Streptomyces sp. SN-593: one gene and its partner. The protein of the gene in region 1 interacts with the protein of each later gene in a pairwise test. Links are inferred from orthologs where the notes say so. Each region holds a gene or a part of one and is shown in the gene's direction. Other genes may lie near its edges.

Region 1 (4,140 bases):
ACGGTCTGGCCAACCTGCACAACGCCCGCAAGGCGCAGTCTCCTGTGGTCAACATCATCGGCGATGATGCTCTGAGCCACCTGAGGTTCGAGACCCCGCTGACCTCCGATGTCCAGGCGCTCTGGCCGACCTCATCGGCGCGCCGCCCGCCCACTCCCCGCGGCACGGCTGGAGTCCGCCTCCGGCCCCCGAGGACGGCGATCTGACCCCCCCGCAGCACCTTCCATGCCCACCTGCTCCCCGAGGGAGCGATCGTCAGCGACGAGAGCGTCACTGCCAGCTTCGCCGGCGACGGACCCTGATCCGCACCGACTCCGCCGGCGGCACCCACGACTTCCTGAACTGGCTCACCGCACCGGGACGTTGGTTGTCCTACTCGGTCGGGATGGTCATCACCGACGCAATCCACCAGGCCGTCCTCCTCGTCCCCGCCGCCGCTTGGACGCCCGCAATCGAACCGGACGGCGACGTGCGCGACGGAGCCTGGGTTGCCGAGCTCGCGGGCGACGTGCTCAAGGGCTGGCCGAAGGGCCTGCGGCTGATCGTGCGCAAGGAACGACCGCATCCGGGCACCCAGTTGAGGATCACTGACGCCGACGGCATGCGGATCACGTGCTTCGCGACCAACACGATCGACGTTCCGATCGCGTAGCTGGAGCTGCGGCACCGCCAGCGGGCCAGGGCCGAGGACCGCATCCGTGCCGCCCGCGACACAGGACTGCGAAACCTTCAGTCCGGAAGGTCGCGCGCGTTCTCGATGCTCGGAGAACTAACCCTCAGGATTCCTGGCGCATCACACTAGCGAAGTTCACGCGGCCAACCCTGGACGGCCAGAACAGCCACCTGCTCGAGCACATGCCGGCTGGCTCCGTCGCGGGCGGACTGCGACATGCCTTGCAGTGTCGCTTCGGTGTAGTGGGCCAGGGCCGCGGCGTCGGTCTCCGGCGGCAGGACATGCGCGTCGACGTCGGCCTGGATGCGCTGCTGGAAGGCGGCGATGTGCCGCTCGCGGTGCTGACGTAGCAGGTCGGCGACCTCGGTGCTGCCGGCGGCCTCGACGGTGCACAGCAGCATGCAGCCACGCGGTCTGCCGGGGAGCGTGTGCTCGTGGGCGGCCTCTCGCAGCACCCGCGTGATCGCTTGCCTGGCGGTCGGCTCCTGGCCGAGGGCGTGGGTGATGTATCCACCGTACCGATCCGCGTACACCTCGACGGCTTCGTTGAACAAAGCCCGTTTGTCGCCGAACGCAGCGTACAGGCTGGGCGAACCGATGCCGAGCGCGGCGGTCAAGTCGCTGATCGAGGTCGCCTCGTAGCCGTTCGTCCAAAACAGCTTGATCGCAACGTCCAGCGCGGCGTCCCGGTCGAAGGAGCGTGGTCGCCCCCTGGGGCGCGTCGGTGTCGGCATGGCGCAATTGTATAACGGGTGCTGCAGAAAGATGTGGGCGGGCGGGTCGGTGTGAGCAGGGGATGCCTGCGGGCCGACGGGCCGGCTCCAGCGCGAGGAGCGGGCTCGAGGTCGGCGATCGGTTCACACATCTGCTAACGTCCATTTCTGTAGTGACCACTAGAGAAAGGTGTCGATGATGCCGAGCAGTGGGTGTCTGCGGCCCAGGCGGTTCAACCGCGTCGAAGCTGGCCCTGCCGACCGGGAGACAGTTGTGCTGCTGCACGCCGTCGGCCTGGACCTGACGTACTGGGACCGCCAGATCGAAGCCCTTGCCGATCGCTATCGGGTGGTAGCCGTCGACTTGCCCGGTCACGGGATGTCCGACCCTCCGCCTCGAAACGCGGGCATCGGCCACCTGGCACAGGACGTCGCCGACATCGTCGAGGCCGATGCGGGGGGCAGCGCCCACATCGTCGGTCATTCCTTCGGCGGAATGATCGCCCAGCAGCTCGCGCTGTCGCGTCCCGGCCTAGTGAAGAGCCTCACGCTGATCGCGACGGCGGCGACATTCACCGACGAGACGCGCGCGTTCATGCGCAGCCACGCAGCGTCCGTGCGCCAGGACGGCATGGGCGCCGTCGTGCCGCTCGTGACCAACTGGCTTGCTCCGGCCACGGTAGAGCGCCGACCGGACATACTCGACCGACTCGAGAAGTCGATCCGCGCCATGGACGCTGCCGTGTACGCACCCGCATGGGACCGGATCGCACATTTCGACGCAGCGGACCAACTGGCGGCACTAACCTGCCCGACCCTGGTAGTGGCCGGAGGACGGGACACCAACACTCCAGTAGCCGACGTCACCCTGCTGGCGAAGGCCATCCCGCATGCCGAGCTCAGCGTGATCGCTGATGCCGCGCACATGATTCCGCTCGACACCCCGGACCGGCTCAACAAGGAATTGCTCGGCTTTCTGGCCACTGTCGGGCCCTGTCCACGGACGCGGTAGGGATTCAGGTGAGCGCCGTCGGTGGCTGGTCCGGCGCGACGGCAGCCGGCTGAAGCCCGTGGTGAGCAACTGGCTCGGGTCACCGCGGAAGGGGTTGCCGAGGCTGTCGCCCTCAGCACGGTGCTGAACCTGGGATCCGGGCGTGTTCCTCGACGCTCTCGCCCGACACGCCACGGGTCCCCGTAAGCGGTGGCGAGAACCTGGCGGGCCGACCCGCGAAGGCGCGGATCCGGCACGTCCCGATCATCCATCAGCTACCGGGGGGAAATCCTTCATGACCATCGCCATCGCCTACGCGGCTCCCTCGGCGAAAGCTCCGCTGGAGCCCCCGACGATCGAGCGCCGCGCAGCTCTGGGGTGACCACCCGGAGCCTGCCATGGCGAGTCCTGCGGCGACGACGATGTCGGCCGATGTCGGCCAGTCGCCGCCGCCGCAGGCAGACGGCTGTGTCACACGCCCCCGGAGATGAACAACCTCAGCAGGTCGGGGGACGCGCGAGGTTGAAAATCAAGCTCAGCGGGGACAGGTCGACCCGACGTGGAACGGGCGGCATTCACAAGCCGAGAGCCTCGGCCTGGTCGAGGGTGTTGCGCAGCAGGCGCACGGAGGCGATGTCGACCATGGTTCCGTCCACGGCGACCGCCCCCAGTCCGCGCGTCTTGGCCTCGCCGAAAGCGGCGACCAGCTTGCGGGCCTGGGCGATCTCCTCGTCTGTGGGGCGGAACTCCTCGTTGGCCAGGGCGATCTGGCTGGGATGGATGGCCCACTTGCCGGAGAAGCCGAGGGTGTGGGCGAGGCGGGCCTGCTGCTGGTAACCGTCAGGGTCGCTGAAGTCGGCGAAGGGGCCGTCGACGGCCGCGATCCGGGCGGAGCGGGCCGCAATGGCGATCTTGTTGCGGGCGTAGTGCCAGAGGTCGCCGGGGTAGCCGCCGTCGGAGGCGCCGATCGCCGCGACCCGGACCCCTTGGGAGGCGGAATAGTCCCCGGGGCCGAAGATCAGTGCCTCCAGGCGGGGTGAGGCATGGGCGATCTCCTCCGTGGCGATCATCGCCTCGACTTCCTCGATGAGGACCTCGATGCCGATCCGCTTGGTCAGGCCGAGGTCGGTCTCGATCTGCGTGAGCAGGCGGTCCACCCACCACACGTCTCGCGCGGACTTCACCTTGGGCACGATGACGATGTCCAGGGCGTCCCGAGCGCCGGTGACCACGTCGAGGATGTCGCGGTAGGCGTAGTGGGTTTCCAGGTCGTTGATCCGCACGGCCCGGGTGGCCGGCCGCCAGTCGTGGTTGAGCAGAGCGTGCACGATCTTGGCTCGTGCGGCTGGTTTCTCGGCGGGCGCGACGGAGTCTTCGAGGTCGCAGAAGACCAGGTCGGCGTCGCTGCTGGCAGCCTTGGCGAGCATCTTCTCGTTGCTTCCGGGGGTGGACAGTTCACTGCGGCGCGTTCGCATGGCATGCCTCCGATGAAAGACGGGACGGGGAAACGAGGTGGCGGGTGATCAGCGGTCTTAGCCCGCTGAGGTACCGGGGCCGAGAATCTCGGCCGTGTGCTCGCCCAGCAGGGGAGCGCGGTGGTGGACGGCGGCGCCGGAGCCGGCGAACTTGATGGGCTGTCCGGCCACGGTGACCGTCCGTGCGCTGCCGGGGTGCTCGATGTCGACGAGCATCTCGCGGGCACGAAGGTGTGGATCGGCGTACAGGTCCGCCGCGGTGTTCACCGGACCGCAGGGCACGTCCGC
Region 2 (3,433 bases), 5.0 Mb from region 1 along the record:
AGGCGGCGGGCGTTCCGCCGCAGGACCGACCGGAAGACTCCACCCCGCAGGACGCGACGAAGGAGCACCCGCAGCGATGACAGCCACGATCAACCCCAGCAAGGGTGCCCCGTACGCACGCATTGTCGGCGTCGGCGGCTACCGCCCGGTCCGGGTGGTCCCCAACGAGGTCATCCTCGAACACATCGAGTCCAGCGACGAGTGGATCAGGTCCCGGTCCGGGATCGCCTCCCGGCACTGGGCCGGGCCGGACGAGACCGTCGCCGAGATGTCGATCGAGGCCGCCGGCAAGGCGATCGCCGACGCGGGGCTGGACGCCGCCGACATCGACGCCGTGGTGGTCGCGACCGTCTCGCACTTCAAGCAGACCCCGGCGGTCGCCACCGAGATCGCCCACCGGATCGGCGCGGGCAAGCCGGCCGCCTTCGACATCTCGGCCGGCTGCGCGGGCTTCACCTACGGCCTGACCCTCGGCAAGGGCATGATCACCGACGGCAGCGCGAAGCACGTGCTGGTGATCGGCGTGGAGCGGCTCAGCGACCTGACCGACAAGGAGGACCGGGCGACCGCGTTCCTCTTCGGCGACGGCGCGGGCGCGGTGGTGCTCGGCCCGTCCAAGCAGCCCGCCATAGGGCCGACGGTCTGGGGCTCCGAGGGCGACAAGTCCGGCACCATCACGCAGACGGTCGCCTGGGACGAGTTCCGGTCCGGCGACGTCTCGAAGCTCCCGGTCGACTCGCGCGGCGAGGTGAAGTTCCCGGCGATCACCCAGGAGGGCCAGGCGGTCTTCCGCTGGGCGGTCTACGAGATGGCCCGGGTGGCGCAGGAGGCGCTGGACGCCGCCGGCGTGGCCGCCGAGGACCTGGACGCCTTCATCCCGCACCAGGCCAACATGCGGATCATCGACTCCATGATCAAGGCCCTGAAGCTGCCCGAACACGTCGCGGTGGCCCGGGACATCGAGACCACCGGCAACACCTCCGCCGCCTCCATCCCGCTGGCGATGGAGCGGCTGCTCGCCTCCGGCGCGGCCAGGAGCGGGGACACCGCACTGATCATCGGTTTCGGGGCGGGGCTGGTCTACGCCGCCACGGTCGTTACTCTCCCCTAGACACATCTCGCGGCGCCGCAGTCCCGCACGCCGCATCGCAAGCGAACCATCAAGGAGTGCCGTACACATGGCCACCAAGGAAGAGATCGTCGCGGGTCTCGCCGACATCGTGAACGAGATCGCCGGCATCCCCACCGAGGACGTGCAGCTCGACAAGTCCTTCACCGACGACCTGGACGTCGACTCGCTGTCCATGGTCGAGGTCGTGGTGGCGGCCGAGGAGCGGTTCAACGTGAAGATCCCGGACGACGACGTCAAGAACCTCAAGACGGTCGGCGACGCGGTCGACTACATCCTCAAGGCACAGGGCTGAGTCGGCCGTACGGCGGCCTCATCCCCCGCGACGGGTCCCGCGCGGGCCCGTGAACACCGGGACGACGCGCCTGTCGCCCGCCCTTCTAGACGTGGAGAGACAATTCCTGTGAGCCCGACCAATCACACCGTGGTCGTCACCGGTATCGGAGCAACCACACCACTGGGTGGCGACAGCGCGTCGACCTGGGAAGCACTGCTGGCCGGCCGGTCCGGGGTCCGGACGCTGACGGAGGACTGGGCCGCCGAACTGCCGGTGCGCATCGCCGCCCGCGTCGCGGTGGAGCCGGGCGAGGTGCTGCCCCGCCCGGTCGCCCGCAAGCTCGACCGCAGCGCGCAGTTCGCGCTGATCGCGGCGCGCGAGGCGTGGGCGGACGCCGGGTTCACCGCCAAGGCGGGCGAGGACCCCTCGGTCGACCCGGACCGGCTGGGCACGGTGATCGCCTCCGGCATCGGCGGCGTCACCACCCTGCTCGACCAGTACGACGTGCTCAGGAACCAGGGCGTCCGCAAGGTCTCGCCGCACACCGTGCCGATGCTGATGCCCAACAGCCCGGCGGCGAACGTCGGCATCGACGTGAACGCCCGCGCGGGCGTGCACACCCCGGTCAGCGCCTGCGCGTCCGGCGCGGAGGCGATCGGCTACGCGATCGAGATGATCCGCACCGGCCGGGCCGACGTGGTGGTCGCCGGCGGCACCGAGGCGGCCATCCACCCGCTGCCCATCGTGGCCTTCGGCAACATGATGGCGATGTCCAAGAACAACGAGGACCCGCAGGGCGCCTCCCGTCCGTACGACGCGGCCCGCAACGGCTTCGTGCTCGGCGAGGGCGCCGGCGTGGTGGTCCTGGAGTCGGCGGAGCACGCCGCCGCACGCGGCGCGCGCGCCTACTGCGAGGCGGTCGGCCAGGGCATCTCGGCCGACGCGCACCACATCACGCAGCCCGAGCCGTCCGGCCGCGGGATCGCCTCCGCGCTCCAGCACCTGATGGAGAACACCGACATCAAGCCGGCGGAGATCGTGCACGCCAACGCGCACGCGACCTCCACCCCGCAGGGGGACATCGCCGAACTGAAGGCGCTGCGCAAGGTGTTCGGGGACGACGTGGACCACATGGCGATCTCCGCCACCAAGTCGATGACCGGGCACCTGCTCGGCGGCGCCGGCGGGATCGAGACGGTGGCAACCGTCCTCGCGCTCCACAACCGGCTCGCCCCGCCCACGATCAACCTGGAGAACCCGGACCCCGAGATGGACGCGGACGTCGTCCGCGGCGAGCCGCGCCCGCTGCCCGCCGGCACCATCGCCGCGCTCAACGACTCCTTCGGTTTCGGCGGCCACAACGTGGTCCTGGCGCTGCGGACGCTGCCGCAGTAACGGCTCCCCCGGGGGTGCCCCGTCCGCGAAGTCGCGGGGCCCTGCGTCCCGTGACCGCCCGGACGGGGTGGCCACGCGGGGTCAGGCCCCCGGGAAGCTCGCGAAGTAGTTCGCCGCCATGTCCTTTCCGCCGTGCCCCTGTTCGGTGGCACGGCGGAAGCGTTCGGCGCCGGCGGCCGCGAGGTCGAGCCGTACTCCGTGCCGCTCGCCCGCGTCCGCGATGAGCCGCAGGTCCTTCCACGCGCCCTCGACCGTGAAGGACGGGCTGTAGTCGCCGGAGCGGATCGCCCCTGCCTTCAGCCGGAGGTACGGGGTGTCCATCGGCCCGCCCTCGATCGCCTCGAAGAAGCGGTCCGGGTCCACGCCGAGCCCCTCCGCCAGCGCCATCACCTCGCCCGCGGCACTGGTGACGGCCAGCACCCAACTGTTGAGCACCAGCTTCAGCGCGCTCGCGGCGCCGCTCCCCCCGTCGTCGCCGACCAGGAGGACCCGGCTGCCGATCGCCTCGAAGACCGGCCCGGCCAGCGCCCGCGCCGCGGCGGGACCGGCCACCAGCACCGTCAACTCACCGCTTTCGGCGGGGGCCTTGGTGCCCAGGACGGGTGCGTCGAGGAAGAGCAGGCCGTTCGCCG

Evidence for each region. The genes of interacting proteins can lie anywhere in the genome.
Region 2: the proteins of RVR_RS31685 (region 1) and RVR_RS10160 interact in binary tests that used the Escherichia coli proteins (3 or more experiments, as listed by UniProt). The link is inferred for Streptomyces sp. SN-593 from one-to-one orthologs.

The regions. Positions count from the first base shown.
Region 1 is NZ_AP018365.1:7,446,140-7,450,279, forward strand. Bases 653-3,529 are described here. They hold RVR_RS31685 (alpha/beta fold hydrolase), read left to right. Parts: upstream 653-1,660; coding sequence 1,661-2,398; downstream 2,399-3,529. Other genes in these bases: RVR_RS31680 (TetR/AcrR family transcriptional regulator), read right to left, coding at 799-1,407; RVR_RS31690 (HpcH/HpaI aldolase/citrate lyase family protein), read right to left, coding at 2,953-3,529. Also shown: RVR_RS31670 (thiamine pyrophosphate-binding protein), read left to right, coding at 1-206; more of RVR_RS31690, read right to left, coding at 3,530-3,852; RVR_RS31695 (CaiB/BaiF CoA transferase family protein), read right to left, coding at 3,910-4,140. UniProt on the Escherichia coli protein: The physiological role of BioH is to remove the methyl group introduced by BioC when the pimeloyl moiety is complete. It allows to synthesize pimeloyl-ACP via the fatty acid synthetic pathway through the hydrolysis of the ester bonds of pimeloyl-ACP esters.
Region 2 is NZ_AP018365.1:2,471,519-2,474,951, forward strand. Bases 1-2,801 are described here. They hold RVR_RS10160 (acyl carrier protein), read left to right. Parts: upstream 1-1,178; coding sequence 1,179-1,424; downstream 1,425-2,801. Other genes in these bases: RVR_RS10150 (ACP S-malonyltransferase), read left to right, coding at 1-80; RVR_RS10155 (ketoacyl-ACP synthase III), read left to right, coding at 77-1,111; fabF (beta-ketoacyl-ACP synthase II), read left to right, coding at 1,533-2,801. Also shown: RVR_RS10170 (NAD(P)-dependent oxidoreductase), read right to left, coding at 2,883-3,433. UniProt on the Escherichia coli protein: Carrier of the growing fatty acid chain in fatty acid biosynthesis.